DNA from 3 places in the Fretibacterium sp. OH1220_COT-178 genome. Region 3 is predicted to be linked to each of the others. Evidence: riboswitches for the same ligand, from Rfam matches in the RefSeq annotation. Region 3 holds a riboswitch; each other region holds the start of a gene.
What was found. Region 3 has a riboswitch for thiamine pyrophosphate ahead of EII26_RS12235 (hydroxyethylthiazole kinase). Riboswitches for the same ligand answer to the same signal wherever they lie in the genome.
Positions count from the first base shown of each region.

Region 1: another riboswitch for thiamine pyrophosphate. It lies ahead of thiT (energy-coupled thiamine transporter ThiT); the one in region 3 lies ahead of EII26_RS12235 (hydroxyethylthiazole kinase).
Region 2: another riboswitch for thiamine pyrophosphate. It lies ahead of thiD (bifunctional hydroxymethylpyrimidine kinase/phosphomethylpyrimidine kinase); the one in region 3 lies ahead of EII26_RS12235 (hydroxyethylthiazole kinase).

Region 1 covers NZ_RQYL01000023.1:3,076-8,118, reverse strand. The annotation lists gene EII26_RS09730 (UvrD-helicase domain-containing protein) at 1-2,729, shown strand, start outside; gene thiT (energy-coupled thiamine transporter ThiT) at 2,812-3,333, opposite strand; TPP riboswitch at 3,422-3,525, opposite strand; gene EII26_RS09720 (ATP-binding protein) at 3,585-4,649, shown strand; gene EII26_RS09715 (adenine deaminase) at 4,771-5,043, opposite strand, start outside.
Region 2 covers NZ_RQYL01000005.1:86,760-91,802, reverse strand. The annotation lists gene cytX (putative hydroxymethylpyrimidine transporter CytX) at 1-1,040, opposite strand, end outside; gene thiD (bifunctional hydroxymethylpyrimidine kinase/phosphomethylpyrimidine kinase) at 1,037-1,858, opposite strand; TPP riboswitch at 1,936-2,035, opposite strand; gene serC (3-phosphoserine/phosphohydroxythreonine transaminase) at 2,308-3,396, shown strand; gene EII26_RS03495 (NAD(P)-dependent oxidoreductase) at 3,493-4,404, shown strand; gene EII26_RS03490 (DUF1015 domain-containing protein) at 4,430-5,043, shown strand, end outside.
Region 3 covers NZ_RQYL01000039.1:9,842-14,884, reverse strand. The annotation lists gene EII26_RS12245 (prepilin peptidase) at 1-576, shown strand, start outside; gene thiE (thiamine phosphate synthase) at 658-1,296, opposite strand; gene EII26_RS12235 (hydroxyethylthiazole kinase) at 1,293-2,123, opposite strand; TPP riboswitch at 2,222-2,330, opposite strand; gene pssA (CDP-diacylglycerol--serine O-phosphatidyltransferase) at 2,355-3,113, opposite strand; gene EII26_RS12225 (phosphatidylserine decarboxylase family protein) at 3,110-3,730, opposite strand; gene gyrA (DNA gyrase subunit A) at 3,774-5,043, opposite strand, start outside.

The DNA of each region.
Region 1 (5,043 bases), on a different contig from region 3:
TGACGGTCGGGGACTGGCAGAAGGAGCAGGACCGCGACGGCGACCGGACCGGGCTCTCCGCCTTCGCACCGGACGAGCCGCTGGCGGAGCCGGAGCGGCGCCTGCGCGCCGCGCTCCTCCGGTTCTGCGGCACGGCCTGGGGGCTCTGGGACGGGATGAAGCGGCGCCGGGGGCTCTTGTCGTTCTCCGACATGATCCTCCACGCCCGCGAAGCGGTGGAGGACGCACGCGTCTCCCGGGAGTTCCGGCACATCCTGGTGGACGAGTTCCAGGACACGGACCCCCTGCAGTTCTCCATGCTGGAGACCCTGCGCGAGCACGAAGGGGCCGGGCTCTTCGCCGTCGGGGATCCCAAGCAGTCCATCTACCGCTTCCGCCACGCGGACCCGGCGCTTTTCGCCCGCACCATCGCGGAGGCCGACGTGCGGGTCGAGCTGAACGTCAGCTTCCGGACCCGGGCCGCCCTGCTGAAACGCGTCAACGCCCTGTTCGCCCATATCTGGGCCTCCGGGCTCGGCGCTGCGGAGGGGATGGAGGGGCTGGCCTTCGACCCCCTCTCCCCGGTCGAGGCTCCACCGGAGCGCGACGCGGGGACCCTGTCCCCCTTCTCGGTCCTGCTCTCCGTTCGCCGGGGGCGCGGCGAGCGCCCGGCCCGCGAACGCCTGGCGCGAGCGCTCGCCGCCCACATCGCCGGCGCCGTCCGATCCGGGCAGACGGTGTGGGACAAGGCGCAGGGGGCGCTGAGGCCCGTACGGTGGAGGGACTTCGCCGTGCTGCTGCGGAACCGAAACAACCACGACCTCCTGGAGCACATCTTTGCGGAGGAGGGCGTCCCGGTGCTCCCGGACCGGAGCACGGACTATTTCGCCCGCGGCGAGGTGGGCGACGTCATCGCCCTGATGCGCACCGCCGCGGACCCGGGCGACGAGACGGCCCTGGCGGGCTGGCTGCTCTCCCCGCTCTCCGGCGTGCCGGAGGCGGAGGCGCTTCGGTGTCTCGAGGCTCGTGCCGATCCCCCTCGGGGCGGAAGCCCGACAGCGCTGGCCGACTTGCTGCGCGAGCGGCTCCCCGAGGCGGCCTCCCGGCTCTCGCGGCTGGAGCTGTTGGGACGCCACAAGGGCCCGGCAGCGCTTCTGGAGGACCTGGTGCGCGACCGCCGCTGGCTTTCGGGCTACGACCCACGCTACCGGCTGCGCGCGCTCCGGAACGTCCGGCGCGCCCTCTCCCTGGCCCGCGCCTATCAGAGGGGGCTCGCCCTCAGCCTGACCGGTTGCGCCCGATGGATGGAGCGCTCCCTTCGAGGCGGGACCCGGCTGGAGGAGCCGCGCTGGATGGACCGGGATGCGGACGCCGTCCTGATCGCCACCGTCCATGCCTCCAAGGGACTGGAGTACCCCGTCGTCGCCATATTCGACACCGCCAGGCGCGAGCGCCCCGCCTCCCTGGTCCCCTCCCGCAAGCTGGGCCTGGCCTTCTCCGGGCTCCCCGAGTTCCTGCCCGGCCCCGGGGAACCCCACGACGACGCCGGGGAGGAGCCCCGTACGATGCGGTGGGAGCGGCTGCTCTCCTCGCAGGGGGACCGGGAGGAGGACATGCGGCTCTTCTACGTCGCGGCCACCCGGGCCCAGGACGCCCTGTGGCTCTGCGGGGTCGTCGGTGAGGACGCTCAGGGAAACCGTACCCTGCCCCGGGGCCGCTGGACGTCCCTGGCCCTCGCCTGGCTGGCCGACGAGGAGGGCTGCGGCTGGCCGGACCTGGTCGACCCCGAGGTCCGGTACGTGGGCGAGGATGGGGCGCACGCGGCGGCGCCGAGCGCTCCCGGGCTGCGGGACGCCCCCCCCGCCGCGGCGCCGGTCCCCACGGCGATCCCGGCACCGGACCGCAGCGGGACGACGCTGGCGTCCTTCTCGGCGACGTCGTTCGCCCTGTTCGAGTGGTGCCCGCTGGCCTGGCGAAGGCGCTATAGGCAGGGCCTGGACCTCCGCTGGGAGGTGCCCGACGAGGGCGTGCCGGACCCGTCGGGCGCACCGCCCCCCGCGGGGAGCGGAGGCGCGGAGCTGGGGACCCTGGCCCACTGGATTCTGGCACGCTGGCCCTCGGAACGGGTGCGGCCCGGCGAGCGGGACACGCTGTCCTACTGGCTGTCGGACCCGCGCGTTCCGGCGCGGCTGCCCGCCGGCCTTCGGGACGTGTGGCGCGATCCGGCCGCCAGGGAGACCCTGGCCGACTGGCTGGGCCGGTTCGAGGGCTCCGAGGCGGGAATGGAGATCCGGCGTGCGCTCCGGATGGACAGGGCACGGCGCGAGGCGCCCTTTCGGGTCCGGGTCGGCGGCCTGCCGCTGGTCGGGGCCATGGACGTGGCGTGGCGCTCCCCGGACGGACCCGGACGCTGGCGCGTGCTGGACTACAAGATCACCCTGCCGGAGGATGCGCCCTCGGAGCTCTACCGGGCGCAGCTGGCCTTCTACGCGCTGGTGGTTCGGGAGCTGGCCGATCGCCGCGGCGAGCCCTTCGAGGAGGTCGACGTGGGGCTGGTGTTCCTGCGGGAGGGCGGTCGCATGGGGCACCGGCAGGCCTTCCCCCGAAACTTTGGATGGGACGGTCTGAGGGCGAGGGTGCTGGCGGCGGCCCAGAGCGCCGCACTGGGGGACTGGCCGCCCCGGACCGAGCACTGCCGGGAGTGCCCTTGGGCGAAGGGCTGCCCTGCGGCCCACGGTAACCGTACATAAGCGAACGCCCATCCTCCAGAGGCTGGAAGGACGGGCGTTTGGGATGGACGGAGCGTTTCCATTCGGGGCGCAGCCCCTCTCCTCACTGACCCCGGGCGGGATGGATCCGCTCCAGCTTCCGCAGCAGAAACCAAGTGACGACCGCCGAGAGGATCACCTTGGGCGCCAGGAACGACCCGTTGTAGACCGCGGAATAGACCCAGGGGTTGGTCCCCTCCGGGGCATAGCTGGCGAAGAAGATGGCGCCGGAGAGCAAATGGCACGCAAACTGCGCCAGGGCCGCCACGAGCAGCCCGGAGAGCTTCTGGCGGGGAAACAGCGCAGCCAGCCCCATGGCTCCGTAGGCCGCGGGGTAGTCCAGGACCGCCTGGACGGGATGCGTCACGTAGCCGCCCAGCAGGAGGTTCAGCACCCCGGCGAGCACCCCGGCGCCGCAGCCCCAGAACAGGCCCCGCCGCCAGGCGAACAGGATCAACGGAACCAGTTCCAGGTTCACGGAACCGCCCTGGGGCAGACGAAACAGGCGGATGTAGGACAGCACCACGGAGAGGGCGATGCACAGGGCGCCCTCCACCAAAATCACGGTACGCGACGAACGGGACATACAAAAAACCTCCTCGAAAAATACTGCAGGCAGCACCCCTGCACGGAGGAGGGAGCGGTTAAACCACGAGCCGAGAGAAAGGGCTGAAGCGGCGAGACGGACATCTTCCTACGCCGGCATTATCCGGTTCAGGTTCCAGGGTCGAGGCCCGATTTCGGCCCCCTCTCAGCGACAGCTCCCCCGATGTGCACCCTATGGTGACAGCCGAGGGAGCGTTTGTCAAGGACGGACCACAGCCCCCTTGATAGGATGTGCCGGTCTACATATCCTCCTGTTCAGAAACTAGACTTCCTGCCGGAGGATTCCTGATAGGCCACGCCGTGGCCGATGATCGGGCATCTCTGAGCAAACGGCTGACGGCCGAGGTTCTGAAGGAGAGCGACTCCAATCTTATCGACAAGTTGCACCTGAGACAAGGCAATCATTTAAAGCGCGCAGCCGTTCTTCTTTTCCATCCGGACCCGGAGCGCTTCATCACGGGAGCTTTCGTCAAAATCGCCTATTTCCGGACCAACAGCGACCTTCTCTTCCACGACGAAATCCGAGGCTCCCTCTTTGCTCAGATCGACAGGACGATGGACCTGCTCTTGACCAAATATTTGAAAGCCATCGTGAGCTATGACGGGCTTCAGAGGCTGGAACGCTATCCCATCCCCGAGGACGCCCTGCGCGAAGCCTTGCTCAATGCCATTGCCCACAAGGACTATGCCAGTGGCATACCAATACAGATCAGCGTTTATGAGGACCGGCTCCTCTTTTGGAACAACGGCGAGCTCGCCCCGAACTGGACGGTCGAGACGTTGACCGGCAAGCATGCGTCCCAACCGCCCAATCCCGACATCGCCAATACCTTGTTTCGGGCGGGAATGATTGAGGCCTGGGGACGCGGCATAGAGCATATCTTCACATCCTGCAAGGCGGCAGGAGGTTCTCCGCCCACTTTGCGCTACGAGGGAAACGGCCTCTGGCTGGAGTTTCCCATCCACACCACCGCGGCTCCTCTGGGCCCAAAACCAGAACCGGGGTCGCTCGAAGAACAGGTTTTGGCCCTTCTGAACTCCGGTCCAAAGGCCAAAGCCGAACTTGCGGCAGCCCTGGGCCAGCAAAAGGTGTCCGGTCAGCTCAACAAGGTTGTCCGTAAACTTCTGGAAGCGCGCAGGATTGAACGAACCCTGCCCGACAAGCCTCAGAGCCGCTTGCAAAAGTATCGCAACGTCGCGCCCCCCTCAGCTTTACAGCCAGAGTCACAGCCAGAGTCACTCGAAGAACAGGTGGGGGCCCTTCTGGATCCCGGTTCAAAGGCCAAGTTGAAATGATGATCCCATAAGACAGCCCTCGGGCCAAACCCCGAGGGCTGCAGCACACAAGAAGGCCGTTTTCCTGTTGGGACCGGAGACCGATGGAGGTCCTCTCTGGGGCACCTAAACCCCTCCCACCTCACTCCATCAGCGGTACGATTTTCTGTGCCAGCACGTCGACCAGTCCGATGTCCGAGAACTTGGCCTTGGGGATGACGGGCAGGGCCAGGGACACGATGCGCATCAGGGGGTTCGGGACCTCCAGGCCCAGCGCGCTGCGCAGAATTTTTTTCATTCCCGATATCTCGCGGGCCAGCCCGTCGGCATCCAGACGGGAGATCAGGCCGTAGATCGGGAGCTCCAGCCTGCCGACCACCGCCCCGTCCACCGCGGCGATCTTGCCCCCGCCGCA
Region 2 (5,043 bases), on a different contig from region 3:
AGCGCGCAGCCGGGATCGATCTCCCGCCTGCCGAAGAGCCAGTAGTCCGTGAACAGGATCGCGAACAGGGGGGCGAACACCGAGCCGATGAAGAACAGGAAGTTCTCGTACTGCGTCATGGGCACCGACGTGGCCAGAACGGTCCCGAGCACGCAAACGAAGACGGCGATCACCTTCTCGTTCAGGCTCTCGCTGAGGTTGGCCGCGCTCACCCCGGCCGAGTAGACGTCCAGGAAGGTCGTGGTGACGGTGGAGAACAGGACGATCAGCAGGGCGACGAGCCCCAGTCCCGCCGAAAGCAGGATCTGCGCGATGTCGGAGGTCCCCGCATAGAGGGCGGCCCCCAGGCCGATGGCGAACATCAGCACGCTTCCGGCAAAGTAGCCCAGCACGCTTCCCGCCGTGCCCGAGAACGGACGCCGGAGCCTTCGGGTGTAGTCGGAGATGAGGGGCAGCCAGGAGAGCGACATGGCGACGTTGAGCTCCACGGCCGCTCCGAAGGACATCGGCTCCCCCGCCGGAGCCCCCAGGGGCGGACGCCCGAAGACCGTGAAGCCCAGGACCAGGGAGAGCACGAAGAGCATCGTCACCACGACGACGTTGACCCGCGCCAGATTCCTGATGCCCATCAGCACCCAAAGGGCGATCAGAAGTCCGATGACTGCGCAGCCCAGGACCTCGTCCCGGAACCCCCAGAGCTCCCCCGTGATGCCGTCCATGGCCTTGGCCCCGCTGACGATCATGATGGCCGTCCAGCCCAGCAGCTGCATCAGGTTGAGGACGGAGAAGGCGTAGGAGCCGTACCGGCCGAAGGAGATGCGGACCGACCGCGCGGCGGACAGGCCGCTTCGCGCACCGATCAGCCCGGCGGGGAGGAGCAGTGCGGCCCCGATGACGTGCCCCAGCAGGATCGCCCCCATCCCCCTCTCCAGCCCGAGGGGCGCCAACAGCGCCCCGGTGAGGATCTCGGCGATGGAGACGGCGGCCCCGAACCACAGGAGCGTCTGGCTGAAGGTGGATACCCTGTCGGCCGTGGTCATGCCTCCACCTCCCTCTCCATCCCCTTCAATCCCTCACGGTAGAGATCGTAGAAATGGTGCGTGGGGCCATGCCCCTTGCCGATGGGCAGCGCGTGCTCGATGGCCGTGGTGACGTAGCGCTTCGCCCGTGCGACGGCCCCGGCGACGTCGTGTCCGAGCGCCAGGTTCGCGGCGATGGCCGACGAGAAGGTGCAGCCCGTGCCGTGCGTGTTCCTGGTGTCGATGCGACGCGCCTCGAAGCGCCGGAACTCCGTCCCGTCGAACAGGACGTCGACGGCGTCGCCGACGGCGTGGCCTCCCTTCACCAGAACGTTCCGGCACCCCATGGCATGGATGAGGCGCGCCGCCGTCTCCATGTCGGCCCGAGAGCCGATCTTCATGCCGGCGATCCGCTCGGCCTCCGGGATGTTTGGGGTCAGGACCTCCGCAAGGGGGACGATCGTCTCGATCAACGAGCCCACCGCGTTCGGGTCCATCAGGGCGCAGCCGTTCTTGGCGTACATGACGGGGTCGATCACCACATTCCGGGGCGCGTAGCGCCTCAGTCCCGCCGCCACGGCCCTCATGCAGTCCGGCGTGGAGAGCATCCCCACCTTGACGGCATCCACCTCGATATCCTCGAAGACGGCGTCCATCTGCTTTTCGATCATATCCGGCGTCACATCCTGGATGGCGATCACCCGGCTGGTGTTCTCCGCCACCACCGAGACGACGACGCTCATCCCGAAGACCCCGTGGGCCGAGAACGTCTTCAGATCCGCCTGGATCCCCGCCCCTCCGCTGCAGTCGGAGCCCGCTATGCTCAATACTTTCTTCATGGCGAAAACGCCTCCTTTCAATAATAAAAGGGCGCCCTCCGAGTCAAGGAAGGCGCCCCGAATCCAACGAAACGCTGTGCGCTTACGGCTTTGCTTCCCTGCGCCGGTATTAACCGACAGGTTCAAGGGGTCAGGTTTTAACCTTCTCAACGAACTTCAGTTCCCCCGCAAACGATATTCGACTGTGAGTCGAATTTTAGGGCAAGGCAGGGATAAAGTCAAACGCCGGGCCCCTTCCGTCGAAGGGAACGACGGGAAGCACGCCCGTTCTGCAGGGCCGGGATTCCCCCGGAAAACCTTACCTTGTCGGGGCCGTCGGCGTTTGATATAGTAGCGCTGCGCTGCGAGAGGCCCCCGACATCCGCGGGGGGAGCCCGAGGCCGCGGCGTGGGGAAGAGCTCGCCGCCCCGTTCCGACGGCAAAATTCGGAAGGAAAGAAGCTGATCCTTATGAATTACGGTCGCACGTACAACTTTTCCGCCGGGCCGGCCATGATGCCCGAGCCCGTTCTGGAGGAGATCGCCGCCGAGATGATGAACTGCCGCGGAAGCGGCATGTGCGTCATGGAGATGAGCCACCGTTCCAAGGCCTTCGAGGACATCCTGGCCGAGGCAAAGGCGGATCTGCGCAAACTCATGGGCATTCCGGACAATTACAGGATCCTTTTCGTCCAGGGCGGCGGACACGTGCAGTTCGCCATGGTCCCCATGAACCTGATGAAGAACGGCGTCGCCTGCTGCGTCGAGACCGGCGCCTGGTCCCAGAAAGCCATCGCCGAGGCACGGAAGTACGGCGAGGTGCGGATTGTCGCGTCGTCCAAGGACAGGAACTTCTCCTACATCCCCGACTGCTCCAGCCTAGACATCCCCGAGAATGCGGACTACGTCTATATCTGCGAAAACGAGACCATCCACGGCACCACCTATTACCGGCTCCCGGATGCCCGGGGCAAGGTCCTGGTCTCCGATCAGTCCTCCATGTTCCTCTCCCGCCCCTGCGAGGTGGACCGATACGGGCTCATCTGGGCCGGAGTGCAGAAGAACGTCGGCCCCGCCGGCATGGCCGTCGTCATCATCCGGGAGGACCTGATCCGGGAGGATCTGGCCCCGACCGTGCCGACCTACCTCAGCTACAAGATCCATGCCGACGCCGACTCCCTCTACAACACCCCCAACTGCTGGGCCATCTACTGCTGCGGGAAGATCTTCAGGTACCTTCTCGATATGGGCGGCCTGGCCGAGATGGACCGGCGCAACCGCGAGAAGGCCGCGATCCTCTACGATTTCCTGGACCGCAGCACTCTCTTCCGGGGCACGGTGTCCAAGGAGGATCGCTCCCTGATGAACGTGCCGTTCGCGACGCCCAGCAAGGAGGAGGACGCGGAGGTGGTGGCCGCCGCCAAGGCCACAGGGTTCGACAACCTCAAGGGTCACAGGAGCGTCGGCGGCCTGCGCGCCTCCATCTACAACGCGATGCCGAGGGAGGGCGTCGAGGCCCTGGTCGATTTTCTTCGGCAATACGAGGCTCGGCGCTCGTAAAAACTCCGTTCCGTCGGATTTTTTCGACTGCGGCGCCGTTTCGCGGCACGCTCCGGCGAACGGCCAAGACCGTTTTTTCGGAAAGGGGAATTTCCTATGTCCATGAGAATCTTGGTCACCGACGGGATGGACGCGGGCGCGGCGGCAAGGCTTCGCGCGGGCGGCCATGAGGTCGTGGAGCGGTTCTACGATCCGGAGGCCCTGGGGCCGGCGCTCCGGGAATTCGACGCCGTCATCGTCCGCTCCGCCACAAAAATCGAGCGGCCCCAGATCGACGCGGCAAAGGGGGGCCGCCTCAGACTCATCCTCCGGGCCGGCGTGGGCGTGGACAACATCGACGTCGACCACGCCGAGGCGGCGGGCATGCAGGTCCGGAACACGCCCCGCGCCTCCTCCAACGCCGTGGCGGAGCTGGCCGTCGCGCTGCTCTTCTCCTGCGCCCGCCACATCTCCATCGCAGGCCACACCATGAGGGAGAACAGGTGGGAGAAGAAGGCCTACTCCAAAGGCTTCGAGCTGGCGGGGAAAACCATGGGCGTGATCGGATACGGCCGCATCGGCCGGATGGTCGGGGAAAAGGGGCAGGCGCTGGGCATGAACGTCCTCTCCGTCGTCCACCGCAACAAGCCCGAGGGCGCGGAGAGCGGGACGATGCGCTTCGTCCCGATGGACGAGCTGCTCGCGCAGTCCGATATCGTCACCCTGTGCGCGCCCGGCGGGGACAAACCGCTGGTGGACGCCGCGAGCATCTCCAAGATGAAGGACGGCGTCGTCATCATCAACGTCTCCCGCGGGAGCAACGTGGACGAGGCGGCGCTGCTGGACGCCCTGAACTCCGGAAAGGTAAGGGCCGCAGGCCTGGACGTCTGGCTCGACGAGAAGGAGCCCAACTGGGCGCTCGCCCGGCACCCCTCCGTCTCCTGCACGCCCCACATCGGCGCCGGCACTGGGGAGGCCCAAAAGCGCATCGGCGCGGAGCTGGTGGACATCATCGAGGGCCTTTCCTGAAGCGATGCGGACGGAGGAGCGAACGATGAACGGAATATTCAGGACGGCGGACATCCTCGTCCCCGCGGGCTGCGACATGGCCAAATGGAGCGTCGTCGCCTGCGACCAGTTCTCCTCCCAGCCGGGCTACTGGGACGCTCTGGACGGGTACGTCGGGGAGGCGCCCAGCACCCTGCGGCTGATGCTGCCGGAGGCGTATCTGGATCGGAGGGACCCGCTTGCCGAGGCGAGGACCATCAACGCGACCATGCGCCGATACCTCGACGCCGGCGTACTCCGGGCGCTGCCGGACAGCTGCATCTATCTGGAGCGCACGTTGCCGGACGGCCAGGTCCGGCGGGGCATCGTGGCCGCGCTGGACCTGGAGGCGTACGACTACACGGCCGCCTCGGCCTCGCCCGTCCGGGCCACCGAGGGCACGGTCCCGGACCGTCTGCCCCCGCGGGTGCGGGTGCGGCGCGACGCACCGCTGGAGATGCCGCACATCATGGTGCTGATGGACGACGAACGGGACGACGTCCTGGGCCCGCTGGAGGCCGGAAGATCGGCGCTGCCGACGGTGTACGACTTCAGCCTCAACTGCGGCGGCGGGCATCTGCACGGCCGGCTGGTGAGCGGGGACGACGCGGCCGCCCTGCT
Region 3 (5,043 bases):
CGCTATCTGCTGGTCGAGCTCATCGGCGCGGCGTCGGCGGCGGGCGTCGTTTGGCGCTGGGGGCCCTCCTGGGCCGGCCTCATCTCCCTGATCGGAACCTTTGGCCTGCTTCTGAACGCCCTTACCGACTATGAATCCAGCGAAGTATTCGATGCCTTCGCTCTCGCCATGGGGGTCGGCGGGCTTCTGGTCCGTCTGTTCGGGGGACGCGACGCCGTCCTGGAGGGGCTTGTGGGGGCGGCCGCGGGCTGGGCCATCTTCGCCGTCATCATCCTCCTCAGCCGAGGAGGGATGGGATGGGGCGACGCCTGCTTCATGGCCGGGATCGGCGCCATCCTCGGCTGGCGCCTCACGCTTCTGGCCTTCTATTTCGGCATCATGGCCGGCGGGGTGGGGATCGTCGTCCTCATGCTCCGGGGCAAGGTCCGATGGGGACGAGGGGATTCCATCCCCCTGGTGCCCTATCTGGCCGTCGGATGCTATATGACGCTTCTCTTCGGCCCTCAGGTTCTGATGTTCCTGGGCAAGCGCTTCGGCATGCCCGAGGCCTTCATGCCTCCCTGGCCCTTCCTCTGACCTCTCCGCACGAGACGATGAAAATACGGGAGCCCGAAGGACGTCCTTCGGGCTCCCGTATTGTGACGTCTTGGGACAACCCTACAAAAGGGCCAGGGACAGCCGTTCCATATTGGCGCTCACATCGCCGCGCACGGCCGCGGAGATCACCGCCGCGCCGTCCGCACCGCAGGCCATGACCGCATCCAGATTCCCCAGGGAGATCCCTCCGATGGCCACGACGGGGACGGAGGCCGCCCGCACCACGGCCCGGACGCCCTCCGGACCGATGACCTGCGCGTCGTCCTTCGAGCCCGTCGGGAACACCGCGCCGACCCCAAGGTAATCCGCCCCGTCCCGCACGGCCCGGGCCGCATCCTCCGGCGTGCGCACGGACGCTCCGATCACGAAGGGGCGCGGGGCCAGCCGACGGGCATCGGCCACCGGAAGGTCGCTCTGTCCCAGGTGCACGCCGTCGGCCCCGCAGGCCAGGGCCACGTCCAGCCGGTCGTTCACGAAGAGGGGGACGTTTCGCGCCCGGCAGAGGGAGAGCATCCGAGTCGCCTCGCCGAGCAGCTCCCCGCCGTCCATTCCCTTGTCGCGCAGCTGCAGGGCGGTTGCGCCTCCGGCCAGGGCCAGCCGGGCCTGCGCCTCCAGGGAAAGGGGCGCGCCCACGGTCCGGTCGGGGATCACGTAAAGGCGCATCGCGCGGCGCAGATCGATCGTCCCGATCGCTCTCATCGCGGGACCTCCACGCTCCAGCGGCCGGAGTCGGCGGAAAGGTGCTCCGGTTCGAGCCGATGAAGCTCGTCCACCAGGCCGGCCGCAAAGGAGCCGCTCCCCCGTGCGCTCTTCTCCGCCCGCTCCGAGGCGATGCCCATCGCAAGCAGCCCGCAGAGCGTTCCCAGGGCCGGGTCGCCGCAGGCCGCCGCGACCGCCAGCACGACCGTTCCGGAGACACACCCGCTTCCGGAGACCAGGGGGAGAAGGGCGCTCCCACCCCTCACCGTCGCCACGGCCGTCCCGTCGCCGATCAGGTCCTCGGGCCCCGTGGCGCAAGTCACGCAGCCATGGCGCCGCGACAGCTCGAGCACCCCGCGCCTCAGGTCCCCGGCCCCAACGGCATCCACCCCTCGGGTCGATCCTCCCACCCCGGCCATCAGGGAGATCTCTCCCGCATTCCCCTTGAGGATCGACAGCGGGTGTTCCCTCATGATCCCGTCGAAGAGGTCGACCCTCAGGCGCGACGCCCCGTAGCCGACCGGGTCCAGAAGCGTCATGCAGCCCTTTTTCCGCGCCGCGGAGAGCCCCAGGTTCACGACCCTGACGGAGTCCGGCGTCGGGGTCCCCAGATTCGCCAGGAAGCCGCTCGAGAGGGCGATCAGCTCCTCGGTTTCCTCCGGATGCCTGGACATGAGCGGGGAGGCCCCCACCGCCAGGCAGACGTTGGCCTGAAGCGGTGCCGCCACGTCATTGGTGACGTGGAAGATCAGCGGCCTCCGCTCCCGCAAGGCGCGCCATGCCGCCTCCACGTCCCTCCCGGTGCAGTCCTTCAACGATTTTGTCACGGTCATCGTCCTCCTCCCGAATCGGATGCGCCGCGGGGCGCTCCCACCGGCCATAAATAAAAAAGCTCCCCATCCCACAGGAATGGAGAGCCTCCGTCAGTCCGAAACGTCCGACTTCCTGCACCGGCATTACCCGGATCAGGTTCAGGGGTCGAGAGTCCGCTCGCGCGTTCCCTCCTCTCAGCCTGGGCTCCCCCGCGGGAAAAATTTTCAGTCAACCATCCTCGAGCATCAATGCGGCTTTGTGACGGCCTCCTGGTTTCTGGCCTCCGGCAAAAGAAGCCACTGCCCCCAATCGAAGCGGACCAGGCCGCTGACGATGTAGAGGGCGAAGAGGAAGAGCGGAGCCGCCGCGCCGAGGAACGCGAAACACAGGGACACCATGACCAGCAACGCCATGCAGCGTTTCCTGTCGGCACTCCTCTTGGTGAGCTTCTTGAGGTTCGCGTAGGGGACGCTCGACACCATGAGGAAACCCGCGAAGGCAAGGATGGCCGCCATCGCCGCCGGATGGAGGATCGCGTCGGCCAGCACGAAGGAGGCCACGAAAAGCCCGCCCGCCGGGCTGGGAAGCCCCTGGAAGGGACCGGGAACGTGGACGACGTTGAAGCGCGCCAGACGGAGTGCGACGCAGAGGACGAAGAAACAGGCCGCCACGACGCCGAAAAGCCCACCCACTCCTCTGAGAGAGGCCATATAGACCAACATGCCCGGGGCGACCCCGAAACTGACCAGGTCGGCCAGGCTGTCGAACTCGAGACCGAACTGGGTACCCCCTCCCAGACTGCGCGCCACCTTGCCGTCCAGCCCGTCGAAGATCACGGCAAAGAACACCAGCCACGCGGCCGGCACGAACCGCCCCTCCACGGCCAGCATCAAAGAAAACAGGCCACAGAGCAGATTGCCGCTCGTCACCATGTTGGGGGCGATCTGTCGGAACTCGAGCGGCTTGCGCCTGCGCCTCCATTTGCGGCCCTTCAAAAAGCTCACGGATCCATCACTCCTAAAGAAGAGACTCCGGCATGGACCTTATCTCCAAGCTTGGCTATCAATCTTACATCCTTCGGCAGATAGATGTCAACACGGGACCCCAGACGGATCATTCCGTAGCGCTGCCCGGCCTGCAAGACCTCGCCCCGCCTCAGCCGGCAGACGATGCGTCTCGCGAGAAGCCCCGCAATCTGGACCATCAGAACGGGACCGTGCGGGGTGGAGAGCCCCACGAGGTTGCGCTCGTTGACCTCCGAGGCCTTTGGGGCGAAGGCGGCGATCTTCCTCCCCGGCACGTATTCCAGATAGTCCACCCGCCCCATGCAGGGCGCGCGGTTCACGTGTACGCTGAAGACGTTCATGAAGATCCCCACCTTCACCGCCGGCCCCGTGAAGGGGTGCTCCGCCTCCGATATCTCCACGACCCGGCCGTCGGCCGGAGAGGTGAAAAGCCCCTCCTCCTCCGGCGTCGTGCGGTCGGGGTCGCGGTAGAACCAGACCACGAAGGCCGTCAGAACGGCCATGACCGTCATGGGCACGACGGAGACGAGGGCGAAGGCCGCCGTGGTCAGAGCGAGAAACGCGATCGTCGAAATCCCGTCCTTTGCGAACTTCAAAGGCTCACATCCTCCCTTGCGTCAACGAGCGAAAAGGAAGCGCCTACTCCGCCGGCGCTTCCCCGCCCTCCGCCTCGAAGAGCGGCGCAACCGGCTGGGACGCGCCGGCCTCGTCCTCCATACGGACGATGCTGCAATCCGCCACGAGGTCCCCCTCGTCGAGGCGCACCGTGATGTTGCCCATGGCCACCCGGCTGAGCAGCGGCATCTCCTGCACCGCGACCCGGATCATGCGGCCCCGCGTCGTTATGGCGATCATCTCGTCCTGATCCCGGACCGCGTGGCAGCCGATCAGGCGGCCGGTCTTGGGCCCGAGGTTCATGGCCCGCACGCCCGACGTGGCCCGGTGGTGCGGGGTGAACTCGGCGAAGCGCGTGCGTTTCCCGACACCCCGTTCGCTGAGGATGAGGATATCGGCCTCCTCGCTCACGACGTCGCAGCTGATGATGGAGTCCCCGGGCGCAAGGCGCATGGCCCGCACGCCCCGGGCGCCGCGGCCCATCGCACGGAACTCCTCCTCGGAGACGCGAAGCGCCTGGGCGCCCGAAGTCATCAGGAGCAGGTCGTCGCTTCCGGTCGTCAGGCGAACCTGGGCGATCTCGTCCCCCTCGTCGAGGGTGATGACCCGCCTGGGCCGGTTCGAGTCCACTAGCTCGGAGAGCTCGATCCGTTTGGCGACGGCATCCTTCGTCAGGAAGAAGGCGTAGTTCAGGCCCTCCATGTCGCTGCTGGAGAGCGTGACCACCCGCTCCCCCTCCTCCAGGGGAAGGAGGCGGGATATCAGCTTGCCCTTTCCGGTGCGGGTCTCGGGGATCGTGAATCCCTTCAGCATGAGGACGCGCCCCTTGTTGGTGAAGAAGTACAGGTCGCGGTGCGTATGGGTCACGCACACCGTGGCGATGCTGTCGTCCTCCTGGACGGAGGCGCCCTTGCGCCCCTTCCCGCCGCGGCCCTGCAGGGCGTAGCTCTCGAGGTCCTGGCGCTTCAGAAAACCGTCCTTGGACAGCACGACGACGATGTCGCTCTCGGGGATCAGCTCCTCGTCCGCCGACTCCCGGTAGTTGTCGAGGATCTCCGTCCGGCGGTCGTCCCCGAAGCGCTTTCCGAGCTCCTGCAGCTCGCCCCGGATCACGCCGTCCAGAACCCTGGCGTCCCCCAGGATCTCCCGATAGGACGAGATGTCCCGCAGAAGCTGGCGCAGCTCCTCGTCCAGCTTCTCGCGCTCCAGCCCCGTCAGGCGCTGGAGGCGCATCTCCAGGATCGCCTGGGCCTGGAGCTCGGAGAACCCGAGCCGGTCGACCAGCCCCTCCTTG